Regions from separate parts of the Janthinobacterium aestuarii genome, predicted to be linked through region 1. Evidence: predicted binding sites of a transcription regulator. Region 1 holds the regulator's gene; each other region holds the start of a gene.
What was found. Region 1 encodes LexA, which represses DNA repair genes until DNA is damaged. Its sites were predicted from a motif close to ACTGTATNNNNATACAGT; they were not measured.

Region 1 (4,547 bases):
GCAAGGCACAACGGGCATCGGCCATTGCCGCTACCCGACGGCCGGTTCGTCGAGCGAAGAGGAAGCACAACCGTTCTATGTGAATGCGCCGTTCGGCATCACCCTGGCGCACAATGGCAACCTGACCAACTGGGAACAGTTGAAGCTGGAAATGTTCAAGAACGACCGCCGCCACATCAATACCGATTCCGATTCGGAAGTGCTGCTCAACGTGCTGGCGCATGAAATCCAGGAAGCGACGACGGGCCTGAACCTGGACCCGGAAGCCATCTTCAAGGCCGTTACCGTGCTGAACCGCCGCGTCAAGGGCGGTTACGCCGCCGTTGCGCAAATCGCCGGCGTGGGCTTGCTGGCCTTCCGCGACCCGCACGGCATCCGTCCGCTGTGCCTGGGCATCAATGAAACGGAGCAGGGGCCCGAATACCTGATCGCTTCCGAATCCGTAGCCCTGGAAGGCATGGGCTTCCGCTTCGTGCGCGACATCGGTCCCGGCGAAGCCGTCTTCATCGATGCCGACAAGAAATTGCACAGCGCCCAGTGCGCCGATAATGCCAGCCTGAACCCGTGCGTGTTCGAATTCGTCTATCTGGCCCGTCCCGACTCCGTCATCGACGGCGCTTCCGTGTACGCCACGCGCCTGAAAATGGGCGAATACCTGGCCGAGAAGATCCGCGCCGAATTGCCAGGCGTGCATATCGACGTGGTCATGCCGATTCCCGATTCCTCGCGTCCGGCCGCCATCCAGCTGGCCATGGCGTTGAACATCGAGTACCGCGAAGGCTTCATCAAGAACCGCTACATCGGCCGTACCTTCATCATGCCGGGCCAGGCGGCACGCAAGAAATCCGTGCGCCAGAAGCTCAACGCGATCCCGTCCGAATTCAAGGATAAAGTGGTGCTGCTGGTCGACGATTCCATCGTGCGCGGCACCACCAGCCGTGAAATCGTGCAGATGGCGCGTGAAGCGGGCGCGACGAAGGTCATCTTCGCCTCGGCCGCGCCACCGGTGATCTACCCGAACGTGTACGGCATCGACATGCCGACGCGCGACGAGCTGATCGCCTACGGCCGCACGACGGAAGAAGTGTGCCGCGAAATCACGGCCGACTACCTCGTGTACCAGGATATCGGCGCGCTGAAGCAGGCGATCGCCGACGTCAACCCGGCCTTGACGAACTTCGAGGCATCGTGCTTCGATGGCGTGTACGTGACGGGCGACGTGTCGCAGGAATACCTGGACCGCCTGGAATATGCGCGCCACCATCCGAAGGCGGCAGCGCCCGAAGATACGCCGCGTTCCCAGCTGAACCTGAACCTCGCTACTACCGAGGCTTGATACTGGGCCCGGCTATTGCCGGGCTTTTTTTGGGGTCAGACCCGTCGGGGGCATGCGCGCCAGTGGTGCGCATTCCGATCCCGGAGGGACTGACCCCAGCACTTGCCTTGGGTTAAGCGGCAAGACGAGTATTTGGAACTTCCACCATGACCAACAAAAAAACCTACGGCTTCACCACCACCATCCTGCACAACGACCGCCGCAAGGGTATCGAACACGGCTCGCTGCACAAGCCCGTGCATACTTCCGTTGCCTTCGGTTACGCCGATGCGCGCCAGCTCGCGTCCGTGTTCCAGGGCAAGGAGCCGGGCTTCCGTTATGGCCGCCAAGGCAACCCGACCGTCTCCGCGCTGGAAGACAAGGTCAACAAGATGGAAGACGCCGTGGCGACTTTGTGCTTCGCCACCGGCATGGGCGCCATCGGCGCCGTGGTGCAATCGTTGCTGCGCGCGGGCGACCATGTCGTGTCGTCGGCCTTTTTGTTTGGCAACACCAACAGCCTGTGGCAAACAGTGACGGGGCAGGGCATCGGCGTGTCGTTCGTCGACGCCACCGATGTAGCCAATGTGGCCGCGGCCATCACGCCGGCCACGCGCATCGTGTTTGTGGAAACCATCGCCAATCCGCGCACGCAAATCGCTGACCTGAAGAAAATCGGCGACTTGTGCCATGAGAAGGGCATCTTGTACATCGTCGACAACACGATGACGACGCCATATCTGTTCCGCCCGAAAGCCGTGGGCGCGGGCCTGGTGGTCAATGCCTTGACGAAATCCATCGGCGGCCACGGCAATGCCCTGGGCGGCAGCTTGACGGACACGGGCGTGTTCGACTGGACGCAGTATCCGAACATTTTCGAGAACTACAAGAAGGCGGCGCCCGCGCAGTGGGGCATCGCGCAAATCCGTGCCAAGGCTTTGCGCGACTTCGGCGCCTCGCTGGGGCCGGAAGCTGCGCATCATATCGCCGTCGGCGCGGAAACCATGGCCTTGCGCATGGATCGCACCTGCTCGAACGCTTTGGCGCTGGCCACCATGCTGCAGGCGGATCCAAGAGTGGCGGCCGTGCATTATCCTGGCCTGGCGTCGCACCCGCAGCATGCGCTGGCCACCGACTTGTTCCGCAGCTATGGCTCGTTGTTCAGCTTTGAGCTGAAAGATGGCATCGACTGCTTCGATTTCCTCAATCGTCTCAATCTTGCCATTCCCGCCAGCAACCTCGGCGACACGCGCACCCTGGTCATTCCCGTCGCCCACACGATTTTCTACGAGATGGGTGCCGAGCGCCGCGCCAGCATGGGCATCGCCGAATCGCTGATCCGCGTGTCCGTCGGTATTGAGGACGAGGCGGATCTGCTTGAGGATTTCCGAGGAGCGTTGGAGGGCTGAGAGCGGTGTTGGTGATTAGGCCATGTGCCAGTTGTGAGGCAAACTAAAAACTGGGGTCAGACCCGGCGGGTCTGACCCCAGCATGCAGTTTAATGCCAGCTGCGCATCAAGCCTACCGCCAAACCTTCCAGGGCGAATTCATCTTCCGGTGACACGGTGATCACCTTGAAGTCCGGATTTTCCGGCAGCAGTTCGATGACGGAGCCCGTCTTCTTGTAGCGCTTGACGGTGACTTCGTCGCCGATGCGGGCGACGACGATCTGGCCATTCTTGGCGCTGTCGACCTTTTTCACGGCCAGCAAGTCGCCATCCATGATGCCGGCGTCGCGCATGGACCAGCCGCGCACCTTCAGCAGGAAGTCGGGTTTGGCCGAGAACAGGGCCGGGTCGACGTTGTAGCTCGCTTCCAGGTTTTCCTGGGCCAGGATGGGCGAGCCTGCCGCCACCCGGCCGATCAGGGGCAGCGACATCAGCAGGGCTGCCGGCACTTTCGACGGCGGCGCTTCGGCGGCCGCACCGATCAGGCGGATGCCGCGCGAGGTGCCGGGCGAAATCTCGATCGCGCCCTTGCGGGCCAGGGCCTGCAAATGCTCTTCGGCCGCATTGGCCGATTTGAAACCCAGTTCATTGGCGATTTCGGCACGGGTGGGAGGAAAGCCCGTGTTTTCAATCGCGTCCTTGATCAGGTTCAGGATTTGTTCTTGTCGTGCTGTCAGCTTGATCATGAGCGGTGGGTGCATACTAAAATGCTGTCTATATGAACAGTCTGTATTTTTGTACAGTATCGCCCACTATGCAAGGGGATTTCCGTGTTTTGGGCGAATTTCGCAAGAAATACTTGTCCGCGGCCGGAAAGCACGGCGGCGCACGGGCTTTTCAGGCGCTTGTGGAAGGAATGATTGAAACGTTTGCAAAAGACGGTTATAATCTTCGGCTGACCTTCCCACACCCGTCTTGACGCCGGGGTGGGCGATTATCAATCCGACCTGAAGGAGTTTGCATGCGTCATTATGAAATAGTCTTTATCGTCCATCCGGACCAAAGCGAGCAAGTGCCCGCGATGATCGAACGCTACAAAGCCAGCGTAACCACCCGCGGCGGTTCGGTTCACCGCGTGGAAGATTGGGGCCGCCGTCAAATGGCTTACTCGATCCAAAAGCTGCCTAAAGCACACTACATCTGCCTGAACATCGAATGCGACAACGAGACCCTGGTCGAGTTGGAAACAGCATTCAAATTCAATGATGCCGTGTTGCGTCACCTGACCGTTAAAATGAAGAAAGCTGAAACAGCTCCTTCGCCGATGATGAAATCGGTACAACGCGAAGACGCGGCCAAAAGCCACCGCACCGAAGCACCAGCAGCCGCTCCAGCCGCAGCAGCAGCAGCTTAATTCTTGACCAGGATCGTGCGCTGAACCAGCTACAAGTAACCGCCATCATTGCCGAGCGCGAAATATTGCGCTATACCCCGGCAGGGCTGCCGATTGTGAATGCAGTATTGCAACACAGTTCGCAGCAGATGGAAGCAGGGATTGCCCGTTTGACCGAGTTTGATGTTGCAGCGCTAGCCGCTGGCGAAATCTCAGGCAGGTTCAGTCAGGCAAGCTTGGGCGGGGTGTATCAGTTCACGGGTTTCCTGGCCAGGAAGAGCCGCAACAGCAAGAGTTTGGTGTTTCACATCATTGATTTTAGTGCAGTCACCCCGACTAGCGCATTTTAGATACAGGAGCCTGACATGGCATTCGGTAAAAAGTTCGACAAAAATAAGCTCAAGCTTAAAGAAAAACGCAAACAGCAAAACCCGTTGTTCAAACGCAAGAA
Region 2 (4,547 bases), 1.4 Mb from region 1:
CCACCTGATTGATGACGGTCGCTGGCAGCAGTTTCTTTTCCGTGCCCAGCAAGATCAGCATCTGTTTGTTGACCACGTGGACCAGGCCGCCGTTCGGGCGTGGCGTATCCCAGCCCTGGCGCATCAGATCCATGCTGGTCGCCGGCGTAAATTTGTTCGAGGACAGCGCCTCTTCCAGTTGTTCTGGCGTGTAAGCCCACGGTGCGGGCAGGCGGTAAATCTGAAGATTCTTGAACCACATAGTTTTTGTCTTCCGTTTGTTTCAGTAGTGCCAGGGGAACGCCATTCTACACTTTCGACACGGGAATGCCGTCAAAAGCGCGGACTGGCGCGGTGTTGTTGCTGCGTGGGGAATGCCGCTACAGGGCGGGAAAAAGCTCCGCCTGGGCCGGCGCCTGCCGCGTCACGAGGGCCGGGTCCGACAAGGTCGAGATGCGCACGCCCAGCAGGCGGATTTTCTTGTCAAATGGCACGCGCCGCAAGCAATCGCGGCTGGCGCGCAGGATAGCGGCCGCGTCCGCCGTGGCGCTGGGCAAGGTGATGTCGCGCGTGACGGTGCTGAAATCCTCGAAGCGCAGCTTGATGCCCACCGTGCGCCCCGCCAGCGATTGTTTATCCAAGTCGCCCGCCACGCGCGTGCACAGGCTTTCCAGCTTTTCCGACAGGGTGGCGCGGTCGCGCACCACCTGCAAGTCGCGCTCGAACGTCGTTTCGCGGCTGACGGACTTGGTTTCCCGGCTCGTCTGCACGGGCCTATCATCGATGCCCAGCGCCGCCTGGCGCAGCCAGCCCGTGTACAGGTCGCCGAACTGCGTGCGCAGCATGGCCATGTCGGCCCGGGCCAGCTCGCCGATGGTGACAATGCCCAGCGCTTCCAGCTTGGCCGTGGCTTTCGGACCGATGCCGTTGATCTTTTTCGCCGGCAAGGGCCACACGCGCGTTTCAATATCCTCCGGGTTCAGGATGGTCAGGCCGTCCGGTTTTTCCAGGTCGGAACAGATTTTCGCCAGCAATTTGTTGGGTGCCAGGCCGATCGAGCACGACAGGCCCGTGGCTTCGAACACGGCCGCCTTCAGGCGCGCCGCCATGGCCGGCGCCTGCTCGCCGTATTCGGTCAGGTCGACATAGATTTCATCGATGCCCACGTTCTGGATGATGGGGCACAACTGGGCCACGGCCTGCTTGAAGCGGGCCGAATAGTCGCGGTAAGCCTCGAAATCGGCCGGCAACAAGATGCTGTCGGGCGCCAGCTTGGCCGCCTTCATGATGCCCATGGCGGAAAACACGCCGAACACGCGCGCCGCATAGGTCGATGTGGTGACGACGCCGCGCCCCACGTAGTCGCGCATGCGCGCAAACTGCCGCGTGCCGTCTTGCTGCAGCACGGGCTGCTGCAAGCGCCCGCCGCCGATGACGACGGCTTCGCCGCGCAATTCCGGATATTTCAACAGTTCCACGGAGGCAAAGAAGGCGTCCATGTCCAGATGCGCTATCCAGCGGCGGGCTGCGGGTGGCTCGGGAAGGGGGGAGGCAGATGTGGTCAAGGACACCTCGCGGCGGGATACTGTAGTTATATACAGTATCGCTGGAAATGCCCATGGATGCAAGTTGAAACGCACGCGCAAGGCGGTTGCTTTTCTCAATAGCAAGATTACAATCCTGACACAACTATTCAAAGGAGTCGCCTTGTCTATCGCCCATCACGCTGCGCGCCGCCGGTCCGCCTGGTTATCCATCCTGCCGGCCCTGCTGCTGTCCTCGCTGGCGCCATCCGCGCTGGCCGCCGACGCCGCCACCGCTACCGTCGCCACCATGTCGGCGCCCGTTGCCGCCAAGACAGCCTGGCAGGAAACGCGCCACGGCACGGTCGTCACGGACGACTACCGCTGGCTGCAAAAGAAGACCGATCCTGCCGTGATCGACTACCTGAATGCGGAAAACGCCTACACGGCCGCCGTCACGGCCCCGATCCAGCCGCTGGCCGACAAGGTGACTGCGGAAGTGAAGGGACGCATGCAGGAAGTAGACCTGTCCGTGCCTGCGCGCCAAGGCAATTTCTACTATTACACGCGCACGGAAGCGGGCAAGCAATACCCGATTCACTGCCGCCGTCCTGTCGGCAAGAACGGCGCCTACGATGCGCAGGCGCTTGAAGAAATCCTGCTGGACCAGAACCAATTGGCCGAAGGCCACAAATTCTTTGCCGTGCGCGCATTCAGCATCAGCCCGAATGAACAACTGCTGGCCTACACCACCGACACGACGGGTTTCCGCCAGTACGAATTGCATGTCAAGAATTTGAAGACGGGCAAGCTGCTGGACGACACCATGCCGCGCGTGACCTCGCTGGCGTGGGCGGCCGATAACGCCACCCTGATGCTGGCGCAGGAAGACGTCACCACCAAGCGCTCGGACCGATTGTTCCGCCTGGCCTTGGGCGGCACCTTGCAGCAGGTCTACCACGAGCCAGTGGAACAGTTCGCCATCGGCGTGAGCCGCACCCGCGACCATCGCTACTTCGTGCTCACTGCGCGCAGCACGGATACGAGCGAAGTGCTGCTGCTGCCAACGAGCAAGCCCGAAGGCAGTTTCCAGAGCGTGCTGAAACGTGAAAAAGGCCATCGCTACGGCATCGAGCACCGCGACGGCCAGCTGTTTATTCTGACCAACAAAGAGGCGAAGAATTTCCGCGTCGTCAGCGCGCCGGTGACCGCCCCGCAGCCGAAGAACTGGAAGAGCGTCGTGCCGCACAACAAGGATGCCGTGATCCAGTCCATCGACGTCTTCCAGGGCTATCTGGTGGTGATGGAAAAAGCCCGCGCCCTGAACCGCGCCCGCATCCATGATTTCGCGCGGAAGAACTGGAAAACGGTGCAGTTCGACGACCCCGTCTACCTGGCCACGGCGGCCGGTACGCCGGAGTTTTCCGCCACGCAATTCCGCATGTCCTACCAGTCGCCCGTCACGCCGCCCACCGTCATCGACGTGAGCATGCAAGACGGCAAGCGCACGGTGCTCAAGCAGCAGGAAATCGTCGGCGGCTTTGATGGCAGCCGCTACACGACGCAGCGCCTGTGGGTGACAGCGCGCGATGGCGTGCAAGTGCCGCTGTGGGTCGTCTACAAGAAAGGCGTCAAGCTCGACGGTTCCGCGCCGCTGCTGCTATATTCGTATGGTTCGTATGGCATCTCGACGGAAGCCAGTTTTTCCATCAGCCGCATCAGCCTGCTGGACCGTGGCGTCATCTATGCGCAAGCGCATATCCGCGGCGGCACAGACATGGGCGAAGCGTGGCATGAAGACGGCATGCTGATGAAGAAGAAAAACACTTTCAATGACTTCATCGACAGCGCCGACTACCTGGTGCGTGAAAAATGGACGAGCCCGAGCCGCCTGATCATCCAGGGCGGCAGCGCCGGCGGCTTGCTGATGGGCGCCGTCGTCAACATGCGCCCCGAGCTGTTCCACGCCGTGCACGCGGCCGTGCCCTTCGTCGACGTGATGAACACGATGATGGACGCCAGCCTGCCGCTGACGACGGGCGAGTACCTGGAATGGGGCGACCCGAACCAGAAGGCGGCCTACGACTACATGCTCAGCTACTCGCCATACGACAACATTGCGCGCAAGAATTACCCGGCCATGCTGGTGACGACGGGCCTGAACGACAGCCAGGTCATGTACTGGGAACCGGCGAAATACGTGGCCAAGCTGCGCGCGTACAAGACGGACGGCAATCCCCTGCTGCTGAAAACGAATATGGGCGCCGGCCATGGCGGCGCCTCGGGCCGTTACAACGCCATCGCCGAGAACGCATTCAATATGGCATGGATGCTGTCGCAGTGGAATATCACGGAATAATGTGAAAAAAGCGCTTGCAGAAGGATTTTGTCCGTCCTATAATAGCGCCTCTTCCAGACGTGGTGACAAACGTCGGGATGGTTTTCTGAGACAAGCAACGGGTGCTTAGCTCAGTTGGTAGAGCGGCGCCCTTACAAGGCGTAGGTCGGGAGTTCGAGCCTCTCAGCACCCACCAAATCAGAAAACTGTCCAGTGCTTCATGGATCAGCAATACAGATCATACGAGCTTGGAGTGGTAGTTCAGTTGGTTAGAATACCGGCCTGTCACGTCGGGGGTCGCGGGTTCGAGTCCCGTCCGCTCCGCCAATAAAAGAAAAGCCCTTTGGTTCTCTGAACCGAAGGGCTTTTCCCATTTCAGAAGCAGAAAACACGTCAGTTCCCCCTTCCCTGACTATTTTTGCGCTTTTCAGCAAAAAAACTGCTGTTCACCCTCAAGAATAGTTGCACAAGCACGAAAGCGCCCCCTATAATAGTGCCTCTTCCAGACGTGGTGACAAACGTCGGGATAGTTTTCTGGGTATGCGGGTGCTTAGCTCAGTTGGTAGAGCGGCGCCCTTACAAGGCGTAGGTCGGGAGTTCGAGCCTCTCAGCACCCACCACCAATACAGAAAATTATCCAGTGCTTCATGGATCAGCAACACAGATCATACGAGCTTGGAGTGGTAGTTCAGTTGGTTAGAATACCG
Region 3 (4,547 bases), 790 kb from region 1:
GGCGACCAGGCTGTTGGTGGTGCCCAGGTCGATGCCTATGATCATCAGATATCCGCCTCCGCCTCATTGCCGTGTTCTTCGATCCAGGCGCGGCGTCCGGCCGCTTCGCCCTTGCCCATCAACATATTGAAACGCAAGGCCGAAGCCATGTGGTCGACTTCACCGAGCGTGACGGGCAGCAAACGGCGCGTGTCCGGGTTCATCGTCGTTTCCCACAGCTGCTCGGCGTTCATCTCGCCCAGGCCCTTGAAGCGCGAGATCGACCAGGCGCCCTGTTTCACGCCTTCCTTGCGCAGCTTGTCCTCGATGGCCACCAGTTCGCCGTCGTCGAGTGCGTAGATTTTCTGGATCGGCTTTTTGCCGCGCGCGGGCGCGTCGACCCGGTACAAAGGCGGGCGGGCGATGCAGATGTGGCCCTTGTTGATCAGGACCGGGAAGTGCTTGAAGAATAAGGTCAGCAGCAGTACCTGGATGTGCGAGCCATCCACGTCCGCATCGGACAGGATGCAGATCTTGCCGTAGCGCAGGCCGGACAGGTCGGGTGTATCGCCCACGCTGTGCGGATCGACGCCGATGGCCACCGCGATATCGTGGATTTCGTTATTGGCGAACAGGCGGTCGCGGTCCGTCTCCCACGAGTTCAAGACCTTGCCGCGCAGGGGCAGAATCGCCTGGAATTCCTTGTCGCGGCCCATCTTGGCCGAACCGCCCGCCGAGTCGCCCTCGACGAGGAACAGTTCATTGCGCGCGATGTCGGACGATTCGCAGTCGGTCAGCTTGCCGGGCAGGACGGCGACGCCCGACGATTTTTTCTTTTCCACTTTTTGCAGCGAACGCTGGCGCGACTGCGCCTGCTTGATCACCAGCTCGGCCAGCTTCTTGCCGTAGTCGACGTGCTGGTTCAGCCACAGTTCCAGCGGCGGCTTGGTAAAGGTAGAGACGAGGCGCACGGCGTCGCGCGAGTTCAGGCGTTCCTTGATCTGGCCCTGGAATTGCGGGTCCAGCACCTTGGCCGACAACACGAACGAGGCGCGCGCGAACACGTCTTCCGGCAGCAGCTTCACGCCTTTCGGCAGCAGCGAGTGCATTTCGACGAAGTTTTTCACGGCGCCGAACAGGCCGTCGCGCAAGCCCGATTCGTGCGTGCCGCCATTCGAGGTGGGAATCAGGTTGACGTACGATTCGCGCACGATGGCGCCTTCTTCCGTCCAGGCCACCACCCAGGCCGCGCCTTCGCCTTCGGCAAAGCCTTCCGAGTCCGGGCCCGCGTACTGCGCGCCCTCGAACAGGGGAATCAGGGTTTCGCCATTCGATACCTGCGCCAGCGTTTCGGTCAGGTAGCCGCGCAAGCCTTCCGCGTACTGCCACGTCTGCGTGTCGCCCGTCTTCGCGTTGGTGAGTGTGACGGTGACGCCCGGCAGCAGCACGGCTTTCGAGCGCAGCAGACGTTGCAGCTCCGTTTGCGAGATGTTCGGCGAATCAAAATATTTTGCATCGGGCCAGGCCGTGACGCGCGTGCCCGACTTCTTGCCGTCGCGTGGGGCGGGGCGGGAATTCAATGGCTCGATCACGTCGCCATTCGCAAACACCATGTGGTGCAAGCCGTTGCCGTCGCTTTCCTTGCGCCAGACGGTGATTTCCAGGCGTGTGGACAGCGCATTGGTGACGGACACGCCGACGCCGTGCAGACCGCCCGAGAACGCATAGGCGCCGCCCGAACCCTTGTCGAACTTGCCGCCCGCGTGCAGCCTTGTAAACACGATTTCCACGGTCGGCACGCCTTCTTCCGGGTGCAGGCCGACGGGAATGCCGCGGCCATTGTCTTCCACGGTGATGCTGCCATCCGTGTTTTGCGTGACGGCGATGTGCGTGCAATGACCGCCCAGTGCCTCGTCGGAGGCATTGTCGATCACTTCCTGAATGATATGCAGCGGATTTTCAGTGCGGGTGTACATCCCCGGGCGCTGCTTGACGGGTTCCAGTCCTTTCAGGACACGGATGGATGATTCGCTGTAGTCGGATGCTGGTTTTTTAGTGGCCATACGTGTTCAAGCTAAGTAAAGACAGTGGTTGGAACGCCAGGCCAGGGCACTGCGGGCGCAATGACAGCGGCGGTGATAACTGTATGAATATACAGTATATCCCGTCCAGCGTCACTGGGGGAGGGCAGTGCGGCAGGCCAGGCGTCCTTGTGCGGACGCTCGCGCATTCTATCTTGTCCCGCGAGCAATAGCGCTACTCCAGGGCAACAACAGTGCGCCTCAGGCGTGGTTTTGCGCCAATTGTGCTGGATTTTATGCGGTAAAGCCCCCGTTTTTACATCTTGTTTACATGCGCCTCCCCAGTCTTTACGAATTTTTTAGACCCTTTTGGCTAATCTGCTCACTATCAAAACAAACCTGAATGAGGGTGGGAATGGATCTCGTGTATCTCGGCTTGATTGCCGTGTTTTTCGTCCTGGCGGCCGGCTTCGCCGTCGCCTGCGACAAATTAGGGAGCGTCAAATGAACGCGTTTTATGTGCTGGGCGCCGTCGTCTCGGCTGGTTTGCTCGTCTACCTGCTGGTGGCGCTGCTGAAGGCGGAGGAACTGTGATGACGACGCAATCGATACTGTTATTGGTGGCTTTCCTGGCCGTGCTGCTGGCCGCCGGCTATCCGCTGGGCCTGTACATGGCCAAGGTGGCCGGCGATGCGCCCGTGCGCGGCCTGGGCTGGCTGCAAAAGCTGGAAAACCTGCTATACCGCTGGTCCGGCCTGCCCGACGACAAGGCCATGGGCTGGAAAAGCTATGCCATCGCCCTGATCGTCTTCAATACCGTGGGCGCCGTCTTCGTCTACGGCCTGCAGCGCCTGCAGGGCTTTTTACCGTTGAATCCACAGGGCCTGGGCGCCGTCAGCCCCGATTCCTCGTTCAATACCACCGTCAGCTTCGTCGCCAATACCAACTGGCAGGGCTACGGCGGCGAACAGACCATGAGCTATCTGACCCAGATGCTGGGCATGGCATGCCAGAACTTCTTTTCGGCTGCCACCGGCATCGCCGTGATCTTCGCGCTGGTGCGCGGCTTCGCCTCGCGCTCGGGCAAATCGATCGGCAATTTCTGGGTCGACCTCGTGCGCTCGACCCTGTACATCCTGCTGCCGTTGTCGCTGGCCCTGTCCGTCGTCTTCATGGGCGAAGGCATGATCCAGAATTTTTCCGCCTACAAGGAAGTGACCCTGCTCGATCACGTGGCGTATGAAACGCCGAAGGTGACAGCCGACGGCCAGCCCGTGCTGGATGCGGCCGGCAAGCCCGTGATGGAAGCGCAAGTGGCGGCGACGCAGACGATCGCCATGGGCCCCGTCGCGTCGCAGGAATCGATCAAGCTGCTGGGCACGAATGGCGGCGGCTTCTTCAACGCCAATTCCTCGCACCCGTATGAAAACCCGACCGTGCTGTCGAACTTCCTGCAGATGCTGGCCATCTTCCTCATTCCCGCCGGCCTGTGCTTCACCTTCGGCCGCATGGTGGGCGACCTGCGCCAGGGCTGGGCAGTGCTGGCCGCCATGACCGTGATCTTTGTCGTCATGACGGCCGGCGTGATGAGCGCCGAGCAGCAAGCCAATCCATCCTTGCAAGCGCTGGGCGTGGACCAGCAGGCCAGCAGCCTGCAATCGGGCGGCAATATGGAAGGCAAGGAAACGCGCTTCGGCATCAGCTCCTCGACCCTGTTCGCGGCGGTGACGACGGCCGCATCGTGCGGCGCCGTCAATTCCATGCACGACTCGTACATGCCTTTGGGCGGGATGGTGCCGCTGCTGTTGATGCAGTTCGGCGAAGTGATTTTCGGCGGCGTGGGCACGGGCCTGTACGGCATGCTGATGTTCGCCATCCTGGCTGTCTTCATCGCCGGCCTGATGATAGGCCGCACGCCTGAATACCTGGGCAAGAAAATCCAGGCCTATGAAATGAAGATGGTCTCGCTGGCCATCCTGATCACGCCAGCCCTGGTCTTGACGGGCACGGCGATCGCCGTGATGGTCGAACCGGGCAAGATCGGCGTGGCCAATCCGGGCGCGCATGGTTTTTCCGAAATCCTGTACGCGTTCACATCGGCCGCCAACAACAACGGCAGCGCGTTTGCCGGCCTGTCCGCCAACACGCCGTTCTACAACGTGATGCTGGCGATCGCCATGTGGTTCGGCCGCTTCGGCGTGATCGTGCCCGTGCTGGCGGTGGCCGGTTCGCTGGCGGCCAAGCAGCGCCTGTCGGCCAATGCCGGCACCATGCCCACGCACGGCCCCATGTTCATCGGCCTGCTGATCGGCGTCGTCGTGCTCGTCGGTGTATTGAATTACGTTCCCGCGCTGGCCCTGGGCCCGATCGTCGAACACCTGCAACTTTTCATCAAATAAGAGGCTACCATGTCACGCACAAGCCTGACTTTGTTCGATTCCGCACTGATCGGCCCCGCCGTCGTCGATGCGTTCAAAAAACTCGACCCCCGCACGCAGTGGCGCAGCCCCGTGATGTTCGTCGTCTACGTGGGCAGCATCATCACGA

Region 2: a site for LexA is predicted at 1,564-1,581, ahead of dinB (DNA polymerase IV). Genes of this name have one in related genera too.
Region 3: a site for LexA is predicted at 2,121-2,138, ahead of OPV09_RS26090 (DNA topoisomerase IV subunit B). Genes of this name have one in related genera too.

Annotation. Positions count from the first base shown of each region.
Region 1 is NZ_CP142523.1:4,995,343-4,999,889, reverse strand. It holds gene purF (amidophosphoribosyltransferase) at 1-1,336, shown strand, start outside; gene OPV09_RS22495 (cystathionine gamma-synthase family protein) at 1,483-2,724, shown strand; gene lexA (transcriptional repressor LexA) at 2,814-3,449, opposite strand; gene rpsF (30S ribosomal protein S6) at 3,725-4,117, shown strand; gene priB (primosomal replication protein N) at 4,138-4,446, shown strand; gene rpsR (30S ribosomal protein S18) at 4,462-4,547, shown strand, end outside.
Region 2 is NZ_CP142523.1:66,584-71,130, forward strand. It holds gene OPV09_RS00265 (recombination-associated protein RdgC) at 1-241, opposite strand, end outside; gene dinB (DNA polymerase IV) at 360-1,544, opposite strand; gene OPV09_RS00275 (S9 family peptidase) at 1,687-3,861, shown strand; tRNA gene OPV09_RS00280 (tRNA-Val) at 3,961-4,036, shown strand; tRNA gene OPV09_RS00285 (tRNA-Asp) at 4,091-4,167, shown strand; tRNA gene OPV09_RS00290 (tRNA-Val) at 4,385-4,460, shown strand; tRNA gene OPV09_RS00295 (tRNA-Asp) at 4,518-4,547, shown strand, end outside.
Region 3 is NZ_CP142523.1:5,783,266-5,787,812, reverse strand. It holds gene OPV09_RS26095 (molecular chaperone HscC) at 1-45, opposite strand, end outside; gene OPV09_RS26090 (DNA topoisomerase IV subunit B) at 45-2,042, opposite strand; gene kdpF (K(+)-transporting ATPase subunit F) at 2,505-2,594, shown strand; gene kdpA (potassium-transporting ATPase subunit KdpA) at 2,594-4,399, shown strand; gene kdpB (potassium-transporting ATPase subunit KdpB) at 4,409-4,547, shown strand, end outside.